Regions from separate parts of the Methylorubrum sp. B1-46 genome, predicted to be linked through region 1. Evidence: predicted binding sites of a transcription regulator. Region 1 holds the regulator's gene; each other region holds the start of a gene.
The links. The regulator LexA, encoded in region 1, represses DNA repair genes until DNA is damaged. The targets are predictions, from matches to a motif close to TGTTCNNNNTGTGTTCNG.
Positions count from the first base shown of each region.

Region 2: the regulator LexA is predicted to act here: its motif matches at 2,002-2,019, upstream of LPC10_RS02220 (ATP-dependent helicase).
Region 3: the regulator LexA is predicted to act here: its motif matches at 1,733-1,750, upstream of LPC10_RS01285 (nucleoid-associated protein).

Region 1 is NZ_CP088247.1:5,132,384-5,136,614, reverse strand. It holds gene LPC10_RS23795 (MFS family transporter) at 1-303, opposite strand, end outside; gene LPC10_RS23790 (DUF1236 domain-containing protein) at 755-1,585, shown strand; gene lexA (transcriptional repressor LexA) at 1,750-2,475, shown strand; gene LPC10_RS23780 (ComEC/Rec2 family competence protein) at 2,469-4,231, opposite strand, start outside.
Region 2 is NZ_CP088247.1:452,280-456,510, reverse strand. It holds gene LPC10_RS02220 (ATP-dependent helicase) at 1-1,990, opposite strand, end outside; gene LPC10_RS02215 (hypothetical protein) at 2,106-2,345, shown strand; gene LPC10_RS02210 (AsmA family protein) at 2,505-4,231, shown strand, end outside.
Region 3 is NZ_CP088247.1:247,970-252,200, forward strand. It holds gene LPC10_RS01280 (hypothetical protein) at 1-545, opposite strand, end outside; gene LPC10_RS01285 (nucleoid-associated protein) at 511-1,545, opposite strand; tRNA gene LPC10_RS01290 (tRNA-Met) at 2,660-2,736, opposite strand; gene trpB (tryptophan synthase subunit beta) at 2,840-4,081, opposite strand; gene LPC10_RS01300 (phosphoribosylanthranilate isomerase) at 4,211-4,231, opposite strand, start outside.

The DNA.
Region 1 (4,231 bases):
CAGCACCGAGATCATCAGCGAGGTCTTGCGCCCGAGCCGGTCGGCGATGCGTCCGAACAGCCAGCCGCCGATGGGGCGCATGAAGAAGCCCACCGCGAACACCGCCGCCGTATTGAGCAATTGGCTGGTGCTGTCGCCCTCGGGAAAGAAGACCGGGGCGAAATAGAGAGCGAAGAAGGCGTAGCAGTAGAAGTCGTACCACTCGACGAGATTGCCCGACGAGGAACCGACGATCGCCATGATGCGCCGGCGGCGGTCCGCGGCATCGTCCCCTTTCGCCGCCGTCGCGGTGATGTCCGGCATGCGTTTCCCCTGTCGCTTCAGCTCTCGGACGGCGATGAGGCTCGTAAAGCTAAGCGTTGGATCGAAACCGACCAGCCACCAGTGCTGCACAGGTCTTCGCGGATGTCAGTCGGCGATGCGCCAGACTGTGCCGATGAAGCGGACGCGTCAGAGGAGGATGGCCGGGATGCCGCGCCCGTGGCGCCGTCGGGTGTCCGTCATGCCAGTGGCTCGACCTCCGGCAGCGCTCAGACGCGCAAATAAATATCGCAATCTACATTCTCGACTGCAAACACACAGCACAGCGAACTGCAGCAAATCGGCAGCGTCTTAGGGCAACCCATGCGCATTCGCGGCGCTTTGCCCGAACAATTGCTCCTCCTGCGTCTTTCGGGAACGCTTTTCGTGACATCGCCGTTGCGGACCGGGCTTCGGCGCCACGTCGGCGGCCGGCAGAAGACAGGGACGGAACATGACCAAGTTCTTTCGCAGTACAGCGACGGCCGCGATCCTCGTACTCGGCGCGGCGACCGCCCTGGCCCAGGGCGGAGGCGCCGGTGGTGCCGGAGGAGGCGCGGGCGGTGGCAGTGGCGCGGGCGGTGGTGCCGGAATGGGAGCCGGCGGCGCAGGCGGAGGCGCCGGTGGTGCTGGAAGCGGTGTGGGCGGCGCGGGCGGCGGAGCGGCGAGCGGCCCCCGCGGCGGTGCCGGTGAGGCGGGTGGTGCCGGAGGCGCCCGCAGCGGCGGCGAAGTCGGCGGTACCCGCGGAGGCGAGACCGGTGGCGCGGCAGGCACTCCGGTACGCGGCAGCGAGCCGGGAGAGGCCGGCACGCGCGGCGGCCGAGACGGCGGCCCGGCCCGCGCGGGAGAATCAGGCGAGCGCAGCAATCACGAGACGGGCCGCGATGGCGGCAGCGAGCGCGACGGCCGGGGGAGCCGTGATGCGGCCGGAGAGCGCGGCAACCGTGACACCGGCCGCGACGCGGCTGGCGAGCGGGGGGCCGGCGAGCGAGCCGGCCGCGGGGCTGCCTCGGAAGCCCGCGGCGCCTCCAAAAGCCTGAGTTCGACCCAGCGCACCGAATTCCGCCAATCGATCACCCGCTCCAATGTCCGGGCGGTCACGAATGTGAACTTCGCGGTTCGCGTCGGCACGGCCATCCCGCGCTCGGTTTCGCTGCACCCGCTGCCGCCGGCGATCCTCTCGCTGGTGCCGGCCTATCGCGGCCTCCAGTTCATCCTGGTCGGGGATGACATCGTCATCATCGATCCTGATACCTACGAGATTGTGGACGTCATCCCAGCCTGATCCGAATCCCTCATGGGGCAAAAAGGGGCGGCGGCGCAAAGGTGCCGCCGCCCTTCGCGTGTCTGCGCTCGTCTTGCGGAACAGGAGAGGAACGTCTAGGCTGTTCGCGCTTTGTTTTCAATGATTCTGCGGCGTCCCCGGCCGCCGTCGACAGCAGGTGCCGCATGCTGACCCGCAAGCAACTCGAACTGCTTCAGTTCATCCAGCAGAGGATGCAGGAGAGCGGCGTGCCGCCGTCCTTCGACGAGATGAAGGACGCGCTCGATCTCAAATCAAAGTCCGGCATCCACCGCCTGATCATGGCGCTGGAGGAGCGCGGCTTCCTGCGCCGCCTGCCGAACCGGGCCCGAGCCATCGAGATCCTGCGCATGCCCGACATGCCGGCGGCCAAGCCGGCAACGGCCCCGGAGCCGCGCCGCTTCACTCCAAGCGTGGTCGAGGGCGGCCTGTCGGGCAAGCCGCCCGCGCCGAAGCCGCCGATGCTGCAGGCCCATGACGGCAACGGGCAGTCGGTGATGGTCCCGGTGATGGGCCGGATCGCCGCCGGCACGCCGATCTCGGCGATCGAGAGCCAGAGCCACTCGATCTCGATGTCCCCCGATTTCCTCTCGGGCGGCGAACACTACGCGCTGGAAGTGCGCGGTGATTCGATGATCGAGGCCGGCATCCTCGACGGTGATCTCGTGGTGATCCACAAGCAGGATACCGCCAATAACGGCGACATCATCGTGGCGCTGATCGACGACGAGGAGGCGACCCTCAAGCGCCTGCGCCGCCGCGGCTCCTCGATCGCGCTCGAGGCCGCCAACCCGTCCTACGAGACCCGCGTGCTCGGGCCCGACCGGGTGCGCATCCAGGGCAAGCTCGTCAGCCTCGTACGCCGCTACTGAGGCGTTTCGCCAGGCGGCGGGTCCGACGGATCCGCCGCACCGGGGTCACCGAATGTTTGTGACGGCGACGGAGCCGCTGGCGTCGCCACGCTGGCGGGTTTGGGCTGCCAAGGCTTCGGCGGGCCGGTTCCGCGCGCGGTGACGACCTCCGGCTCGGCCGCCCCGAGGCGGATCGCGGTGGCACCTCGCGCCGAGAGGAAGCTGCGGTCCACGATCAACGATGCGGCACAACCCGATGGCGCGCGCAGGCGGGTGATCAGAATGACGGCCCGCGCGCAATCCTCGGCAAAGGCGCGCTTGTCGGTGACGAGGGCGACGGTGCTTCCGTCGATGGCCGCGAGGATACAGCCGAGACGGTCACAGCGCGGCCCGGTGGCTCCGGTGACCGCATCCGGGCGGCGCCCGTCGCCATCGGCCTTCAGCCATTGTTCCAGCACGAAGCCGGGCGGACGCCCGAGGACGACGAGGTGCCCGTCCTGGCCGCGGATTGCGGCGCCGGCTCCGTCGCGGTCGATATAGATGTCGTAGCGGATCGGACTCGCGGCGAGCGCAACACCGAGTCCCGCCGGCACGAGGGCAAGCAGCCGCAGCCGCGACACCGGCAGGGTCGCGAGGAGGAGGGCAGCGGCGAGCAGCACCAGGGCGCCGGTCCCGAAGGCGGGCAACACCATGTTGGCCTGTCCAAACCCGGCGATCCAGGCCGAGATTTCGAGCATGCCCCGCACCGCAAGCCCCATCAGCCACCAGACAGGGCGATCGAGGGCGAAGGGATAGGCCAGCATCCCGAGCACCGCCGCGGGCATCACCGCGAGCGAGACGAGCGGCAGGGTCAGCGCATTGCCGACCAGGCCGAAGGGCTGCACGGTCTGGAAGTGGTAGGTCGCGAACGGCGCGGTGGCGATCTGTGCCACCAAAGTCGTTGCCAGCGTGCCCACCACCGCCGTCGCGACCCACGACGCGGCCCGCGCGATGCGGGACGGGCTGTCGGTCCGGAAGACGCGCCCGTCGATGAGCGGCGCGCAGGCGATCAGACCGGCCACCGCCCCGAACGACATCTGGAAGCTCGGGCCGAGCAGTGCTTCCGGCTCGCGGGCCAGCGCCAGGATCGCGGCAAGCGCGAGATTGCGCATGCTAAGCGCCGGACGATCGACGAGGATCGCGCCGAGCATCACCAACGTCATGATCAACGCCCGCTCGGCGGCGACGTCCCAGCCCGAGAAGGCGCAGTAGGCGGTCACGCCCAGCATCGCCGCGCCGGCCGCGATCTTCTTGATCGGCCAAGCGAGCGCCAGCACCGGCACCAGGGCGAGACTGGCCCGCACCAGCCAGAACACCACGCCGGCGGCGAGCACCATGTGGAGCCCGGAGATCGAGACGACGTGGTAGATGCCCGCCGCCCGCAAGACGTCGTTCGTCTCGTTGGCGATCAGTCCACGCTTTCCCGTGACGAGGGCGGCGGCGACGGCGCCGGCCTGTCCGCCGATCGCGTCGGTGATCCGCCGGGTGAAGGCGTTGCGGGCGGCATCGATGCTGGCCGCCACATGCAGGGACCAGGGGAGCGGCTCGGACGGCACCCCGACCTCGACCTTGCCCACCAGCGATCCTACCGCTCCGATGCCGCGGAAATAGGCGTCGCGCGCGAAGTCGTAGCCGCCCGGTCGCACCGCTTCCGGCGGCGGCAGCAGACGGGCAGTGGCGCGGATCGTGTCGCCCGGCCGCACCGCCTGCGCCGCGCGATAGGAGACCCGCACCCGCC
Region 2 (4,231 bases), 710 kb from region 1:
ACTCGTCGATGAAGCGCGAGGGGATGGTCGAGGTCCATAGCCCGTGGATGCGCCGGTTGACGGCAAACGACAGCTTGGCGCGCTTGCGGGCGCGGGTGATCCCGACATGGGCAAGCCGCCGCTCTTCCTCCAGCCCGGCCCGCCCACTCTCGTCGATGGCGCGCTGGTTCGGGAACAGGCCGTCCTCCCAGCCGGGCAGGAACACCGTGTCGAACTCCAACCCCTTGGCGGCGTGCAGCGTCATCAGCGAGACGCGGTCGGCCCCTTCGGCCTCGGAGGCTTCCATCACGAGCGAGACGTGTTCGAGGAAGGCGGCCATGTCCGGGAATTCCTCCATTGAACGGACGAATTCCTTGAGGTTTTCAAGCCGCCCCGCGGCGTCGGCCGAACGGTCCTTCTGCCACATCTCGGTGTAGCCGGATTCCTCCAAGATGGTCTGGGCGACCTCGGGATGCGGCTTGGTCTCGACCAGACGGATCCAGCGCGAAAAGCTCTCGACGAGGCCGCGCAGCATCGAGCGGGCGCGGGGCTTCAACTCGTCGGTTTCGATCAGCTTCCTCGCCGCGGCGAGCAGAGGAATCCGGTCGGCGCGGGCATAGGCGTGAAGGGTCTGCAGCGTCGCGTCGCCGAGGCCGCGCTTGGGCGTGTTGAAGATGCGCTCGAAGGCGAGGTCGTCGGCGCCGTTCATCGTCACGCGCAGATAGGCCAGCGCATCGCGGATCTCGGCGCGTTCGTAGAAGCGCGGGCCGCCGACGACCCGGTAGGGCAGGCCGACCTGCACGAAGCGGTCCTCGATCTCGCGCATCTGCGCCGAGATCCGCACCAGCACGGCGATCTCGGAGAGTGGGTGCCCCTTGCGCTGGAGCGACTCGATCGACTCGGCGACCTGTCGTGCCTCTTCTTCCGAATCCCACGCGCCGGTCACGGTGACCGGCTCGCCCTTTTCATCCTCTGTCCGCAGCGTCTTGCCGAGCCGGCCTTCGTTCTTGGCGATGAGGCCGGAGGCGGCGGCGAGGATGTGGCCGGTCGAGCGGTAATTGCGCTCCAGCCGCACCACGGTTGCGCCGGGGAAGTCGTGCTCGAAGCGCAGGATGTTGTCGACCTCGGCGCCGCGCCAGCCGTAGATCGACTGGTCGTCGTCGCCGACGCAGGCGACGTTTTTTCGGAGTTGCGCGAGCAGGCGCAGCCAGAGGTATTGCGCCACGTTGGTGTCCTGATACTCATCGACCAGGATATATTTGAAACGGTCCTGGTAATTCCTCAGGATGTCCGGGTTCTCGCGCCAGAGCTTCAGGCACAGCAGCAGCAGGTCGCCGAAATCGACCGCGTTGAGGGTGGCGAGGCGAGCCTGATAGGCGGCGTAGAGCTGCCCGCCCTTGCCGAAGGCGAAGGCCTGCGCCTCGCCCGGCGGCACCTGCTCGGGCGCAAGGCCGCGGTTCTTCCAGCCGTCGATGGTATGGGCGAGCGAGCGGGCCGGCCAGCGCTTCTCGTCGATGTTCTGGTCGGCGATGACCTGCTTCATCAGGCGGAGCTGGTCGTCGGTGCCGAGGATCGTGAAGTCGGATTTGAGGCCGACGAGTTCGGCGTGGCGGCGCAGGATCTTGGTGCCAATGGCGTGGAAGGTGCCGAGCCAGGGCATGCCTTCGCCTGCCGGGCCGATCAACCCGCCGATGCGGTGCTTCATCTCGCGGGCGGCCTTATTGGTGAAGGTCACCGACAGGATGTCGTAGGGCCGCGCCTTGCCCGTCGCGATCAGGTGGGCGATGCGCGTCGTCAGCACCCGCGTCTTGCCGGTGCCCGCGCCCGCGAGCACGAGCACCGGGCCTTCCGTCGCCTCCACGGCGCGGCGCTGCTCCGGGTTGAGGCCGGAGAGGTAGGAGGCGCCCTCGGGCCGCAGGGCGGCCATGGCGCGGGCGGCGATGGAGGTCGGGGCCGACGGCGCATCGTCGTCGGACGGGCGCGGCCGGATCGCGTCTGGCTCTTGCATCATGCGCGCATCCCTGGACCAAAAGGCGAACGCCGTCGAGACCCGATCCGGAACCGGCGGGTCCCCTCATGCGTCACTCGGGAAACCCGAAACTGACACCGATGAAGGATACGAGGCCATGCGCGCCCCGTCGCTCGCCCTCCTGACCCTGCTCGCCGCCCTCACGCCGGCTCTTGCGCAGAGCCCCGGAAACCGCGGCGCCACCAGCCGGCAGAACGAGGGGTTCGAGTACCGCAACCAGAACCGCAACTTCGAACAACGCCAGACCTTGGAGAACAGCGCGATCCGCAACCAGATCCAGCGGGCGCCGCTCAACGTTCCGCCCCCGGCCGGACCCGCCTACGGCATCCGGCGCTGACCGCGGGCGCAAGCTTAAGCGTGAGGTGCGGGCGGGCCGTGGCCTGTGCTATGGCCGCAGGAGCTTGGTTTCGCGCGCTTCGACCGGCTTATGCCCATCGAACGCACGTGAACCGCGAACGAAGCCCTGCGGCCCGCAGGCCAGGCGGAAGCGATAACGGTGCGTGATTTCCTGACCGCGCTCGCGGGCGCCGTCGTGCTGGTTCTCGTCGCGGCCCTGGCCGTGCCGCCCTTCATCGACTGGTCGGGCCATCGCGCGCTGATCGACCGCACGCTGAGCGAGTCTCTCGGTGCCGGTGCCCGCAGCGAGGGCACGATCGACCTGCGCCTGCTGCCGTCGCCGCATCTGCGGCTCGCCCGGCTGCGGCTCGGTACGGAGGATGGGCCGGCGCTCGACGCGCAGAGCGTCGATGCGGAGATCGCCCTGGCGCCACTGCTCAAGGGCGAGGTGCGCTTCGTCCAGACCACGATCGAGCGGGCACGGGTCACCCTGCCGGTCTCCGACGAGGCGCTGCTGCTGCCGCGCGAGCCGCAGACCCTGCGCCGCGATATCGCGATCGACGACCTGCGCATCCGTCGCCTCAGCGTGGCCACCGCGCGCACGGGCGAGGCGGCGCAGGAGCAGTTCACGGCGGAGAACCTTCGCCTGCGGGCTCCGGCCCTGGCCGGCCCCTGGCTGGCCGAGGGGACGGCGAAGGGCAGTCCCTTCCATCTCGCGACCAGCACCGCCGGCCGCGACGGCAGCGTCTCGCTGAAGCTCACGGGCGGCGGGGACACCATGCCTCGCCTCGAACTCGACGCCCGCATCGCTTTCGCCGCCGAGGACGCGCCGGGCGGCGACTCCACCCATCGCGGCCTCGTACCGGAGGCGGAGGGCACGGCGCGGCTGACCGTCGGGCCGCCGGTCCAGCCGGCCGGCGCGGTGGTACCGCTGACCTTGGTGGCCAAATTCGAGTCGCGCGGTCCCGTGGCGCAGGCCAAGACGGTGGAGATCGAACTCGATCCCGGCGGCAAGGCGGCGCGGCTCTCGGGCAGCGGCCGCCTCGACCTGCGCGAGGCCCGGCTTGGCCTGACGCTGCGGACCCGCCGCCTCGATCTCGACGGGCTGATGCTCTCCGGCGGAGGGCGCGAGCTCATCGCGCAGGGGCTGTCCTCGGGCGCTCTGACCCCGCCGATGCTTCTCGATCTCGACATCGCCGCCGAGAGCGTCGCGCTGGGCCTCGATGACTGGGCGCATGTCGCCTTTCGCGGCACCTTCGACCGCACCGGCGGCCTCGTGTTGCGGCGCTTCGAGGGGACGGCGCCGGGAGCGGCGAGCGTTGCGGCGACGGGCGAGGCCGAACTGTCCGGTTCGCCCCGTTTCAACGGCCATATCGACGTCTCCGCGCGCAACTCGGAGGGGCTCGGGCGCTATCTCGGTCGGCTCGGCACGGAGGAGAGCGTCGCCGCGATCCTTGACGGGCGCATGTTCGAACTCGGCACCGACCTTTCGGCGGCCGGCGGCGACCTCTCGCTGCGCAATCTGCGGCTGGCCCTGGGCGAGGCCAGCGTCACCGGCAATGCCCGCTACGTCCGGGCCGATGCGAACGGGCGCGGACGCTTCGACGCGCAGCTCTCCGCCAGCGGCATCGACATCGCCGAATTGCCGCCGCTGGGCGACCTGATGTCCGGCCTGCACCGGCACGATCTCGGCCTGACCCTGCAGGCGCGGGACGTGCGCTACGGACCCTCCGGCGCCCATTCCGGCAACGGCACCATCGCGGTGAGTCTGCAATCGGACGGCGCCAGCCTCGTCGTCGACACCCTCGACATCGCCGACCTTGCCGGCGCGAGCGCTCAGCTCGCCGGGCGGATCGCGCCGGACGGCTCTGGCCGGATCGAGGGCCG
Region 3 (4,231 bases), 500 kb from region 1:
GCCGTCGAGCCCTCTACCCCCTCCCCCAGGAGAACCCAGGGATGGATGGCGCGCGGCGCCATCAACTCGGAGGACTGGCATCGCACCTGGCGCCGAGGCCCCATATCGGATCGCTCGGGCGGTGGCTCGGCGGCTGCCGGCTCCTCAGCCCAGGGCTCCACGCAGAAGGCCTCCGTGGCGAACGCGGCGGCTTCGAAGGCGAGCCGGACGACGCTGGCCTGATAGGGGGCTACCTTGCCGTGCAGGAACGAACGCCACCCCTCCACGGTGAAGACGTGGGCGGCATGGTCGGCCGGCTTGAACTGGACCGTGATCCGAGCCCGGTCGCCGTCCCTAACATCCTCGGGATCCACGACGTCGTCGGACGGGTCTACGCAGGTCAGGCGCAGCCAGCCGCCCTCGCGCGCGACCGCCTGCCAGGCCGCGAGCGCGTCGCGGCTTAGGCAGCCGGACACCCGCAGGTGACCCGCGTCCTCGCTGATCGAGCAGTCGGGCGCCGCCCGGCTGAGCTCAACCGCGGCGTGAACCTGTCTCGATCTCAGCATCGTCCCTCGTCAGGCCGGCCGTCACGATCACGATCTCCTGCCTTCCGTCCTCACGGCCGTGGACCGCGGGCCTGTTCTCCTCGTCGTAGGAGATCTGGACGCCCTCCACGGTCTCCATCCGGTGCCGCCGCGGCTTCTGGATGCGCTCGGGGCTGACGTCAAAGGTCTCTTCGGAGACCCCGCGGTTGCGCAGGTTGCGCACGAGGTCCCGGCGCACCTTCGAGTTCTCAGGCTGAACCCCGAAGCAGGCCGTCACCAGCGGCTCGCAATCTTCGGGGTCGAACCGCGGCCCCTGGCGGAGCACCTCGTAGATCCGATTCACGCCGCTCTTCTTGATCTCCTCCGGCAGGCTGTCCCGGTTGGCCTTGAAGGTGTCCTTCAGGGCCCCCATCAGCTTCTCGCTCATGTCCGTCGCCGCGTTGACCCGCCGCGCCTGGAGGAAGCCCTCGAAGTAGTCCGAGATGTGCGCCGTGTTGCTGCGGTCGCGGACCATGATCCGGCCGCCGGCGCCGTCGTCCAACCGGACCAGCGCGATCTTCTGCATCGCCTCCGGCTTCCTCACGAACGACTCCTGAAAACGCTCTAGCTTCGGTACGGATGATCCGCCTGCCTCCAGCACGTAGCGGACGACGTCCTCGTTGTCGTACTTCACCAGTGCGTAGATCGTGGCGCCGTCGCCCGCACCGAGCTCGAAGATGAAGAACACCCCCACGCTCATCGTCTTCTTGTGACGCGACTGGAAATCCAGGGCCAGCGCCTGCGTGCGCTCTGTGAAGTTGCCCCCGCCCGTCGCGATCTCGCGCAGGATGTCCTCCGTCGTGGATCGGTCGCGAAAAGCAAACAGATTGCCCCGCAAGGATGACTTCACCCGTTCCAGGAAGAAATCCTGGTGCTGCGGCGGCGTAATTTCATCCAGAAGAATAGGGTCTTCAAGTGACTTCCCAACAACATGGAAGATCATGCGCCTGATTGTGAGCGCGTCCTTTTCCTCATCCGTCAAAAAACTCATGGTGCCTTGCCGGACCCGCTTCTGGACTGGAAAAACCGAATCTTAGCTTTATAGCACCAGAGAACACAGTTCCGATAAGCGCAATCTAGAACGAACCCACCGGAAAACGCCCACCGCCGCACGCGGGCGACGAGAGGCAGCCCCGACGGTAACAGTGTAGTCTCGCGGGCAGTGCGTCAAGAACAAAGAGCGAACATTAGGCTCGCCCTGCTTTGTCAAATGAGTCTGGGGGCAGGGCCGCCGATCTCGTTCGCGGCGGTCTCCAGCCAAGACCCATTGCGCTGCTGGATTTCCGGTACGCGCGGGTTCAGGTAGGCTGGGAACGGGCCCAGAAATCCACGAACCGCATGCCTGACAACCCGGGATCCGGGGGCCGTAACGCACCGGTCTCGGCGTTGCGCCGCGGGAGTCCCTTCCTCGACATCGAGACCTTCGTCGTCCCGCAATCCGAACCTCCCCTCTTCAACCTCGACGAAGTGCTTCCTGGCCTTGATCCTGACCCGCATCTTCTCGGCGAGCTTGCCCGGCCGGATCTCCTCAAACCTTTATGCCTCGGCGATGGTCACTAGGGACAAAAGGTTGACGATCTCGACCGCCGTGAGCGCCCTCTAACGACCGAGGATCCTGACGATCTCGGTCATCACACGCCGCCAAATGGCAGTGTTCTCCACGTTTCGGCCGGACGTAGGTTCGGGAGCCGAGGATTGCACACCCTCGGCAACCGAGGCGCTGCCGGCAGTCGTGGGCGGGCAGAAGAGCTCGTCCTGGACCTCGATGTCCCCGAAAGCGGCGGCCGAGTGTACTCCGCGTGATCGGGGGACCGAGACGGGCGGCGCATTCGCGGTTGGCGTCCAGAAGAGCGGACAGCAACGCGTCCGCGCTCACCCTCGGGAAGCGTTCAACACACCATGTGTCAAGCGAGGCTCATTCCTTCATGCGACACCAATCGATTCGCTGGTGCGAAGGAGCGATACCCATAGAATGTCAGATCGCGATGCGTATCCGCGACCTAGCGGGTCTCAACCCTTGTGCGACCCATTTGCGACCCAGGTCATGGGTAGTTGATATTCTGAGTTAAGTATTGGAGCTAAGTCACTGAAGTAGTTGGTAGCGAGGGAGGGATTTGAACCCCCGACACAAGGATTATGATTCCTCTGCTCTAACCAGCTGAGCTACCCCGCCACAACCGCGAACGGCGCTGCGGCGTCGTTCGGTGGGCGCGGTATATGGAGAAGGGCGTGGCGGTGTCAACGGTCTGTTGCGACCGCTGCACCCATTCTTCCGCTCAGAGCGTCTGTCCGAAGATCTGGGCGACCTGCGGGATGTCCTTGTCGCCGCGCCCGGACAGGTTCATCACCATCAGGTGCTCGGCCGGCTTGGTCGGCGCGAGTTCGAGCACCTTCGACAGGGCATGGGCGGGCTCGAGCGCCGGGATGATGCCTTCCAGCATCGAGCACAGCTTGAACGCCTCCAGCGTCTCCGAATCGGTCGCCGACAGGTAGGTGACGCGGCCCATCTCGTGCAGCCACGCGTGCTCGGGGCCGATGCCCGGATAATCGAGACCTGCCGAGATCGAGTGCGCGTCGGCGATCTGTCCGTCCTCGTTCATGAGGAGATAGGTGCGGTTGCCGTGCAGCACGCCGGGCTTGCCGCCGGTGAGCGAGGCAGCGTGGAGGCCGCTCTGCACGCCGTGGCCGGCCGCCTCGACGCCGTAGATCTCGACCTCGCGATCATCGAGGAAGGGGTGGAACAGTCCCATGGCGTTCGAGCCGCCGCCGATGCAGGCGACGAGCGAGTCCGGCAGGCGGCCCTCCATCTCCAGCATCTGCTGTTTCGTCTCGATGCCGATGACCGACTGAAAGTCACGCACCATCGCCGGATAGGGGTGCGGGCCGGCGACCGTGCCGATGCAGTAGAAGGTATCGGCGACGTTCGTGACCCAATCGCGCAGGGCCTCGTTCATCGCATCCTTTAGGGTCCGCGTGCCCGATTGCACCGGCACCACCTCGGCGCCCAGCATCTTCATGCGGAACACGTTCGGCGCCTGCCGCTCGACATCGACGGCGCCCATATAGACCACGCATTTCAGGCCGAAGCGGGCGCAAAGCGTCGCCGTGGCGACACCGTGCTGGCCCGCGCCGGTCTCGGCGATGATCCGCGGCTTGCCCATGCGGCGAGCGAGCAGGATCTGGCCGAGCACGTTGTTCACCTTGTGCGAGCCGGTGTGATTCAGCTCCTCGCGCTTGAAGAAAATCTTCGCGCCCTTGCCCGCCGGCGCCCCGGCGCGCAGGTACTCGGTGAGGCGTTCAGCGTAGTAGAGCGGGCTCGGACGGCCGATATAATGCGTGCCGTAAGACTCCATATCCGCCTTGAACGACGGGTCGGCCTTGGCGTCGGCGTAGGCCTTCTCCAGGTCGAGGATCAGCGGCATCAGCGTCTCGGCCACGAAGCGGCCGCCGAAGATGCCGAAGCGACCGCGCTCGTCCGGCCCGGTGCGGAAGGAATTGGGAGCGGGGTTCAGCGTCACGGGGACGGTCCTTCGCGAAAATCGATTGTCGGTTCGCGTGCTAGACCCATGGGACGACGGCTGCAATGCGTCACAGCCGGGCAACCCGCCGGACCGTCCCGGAGTGGGGGCGAAATGGGAGGCCGGCAGTCAGACCCGGCGGCGCGCGGC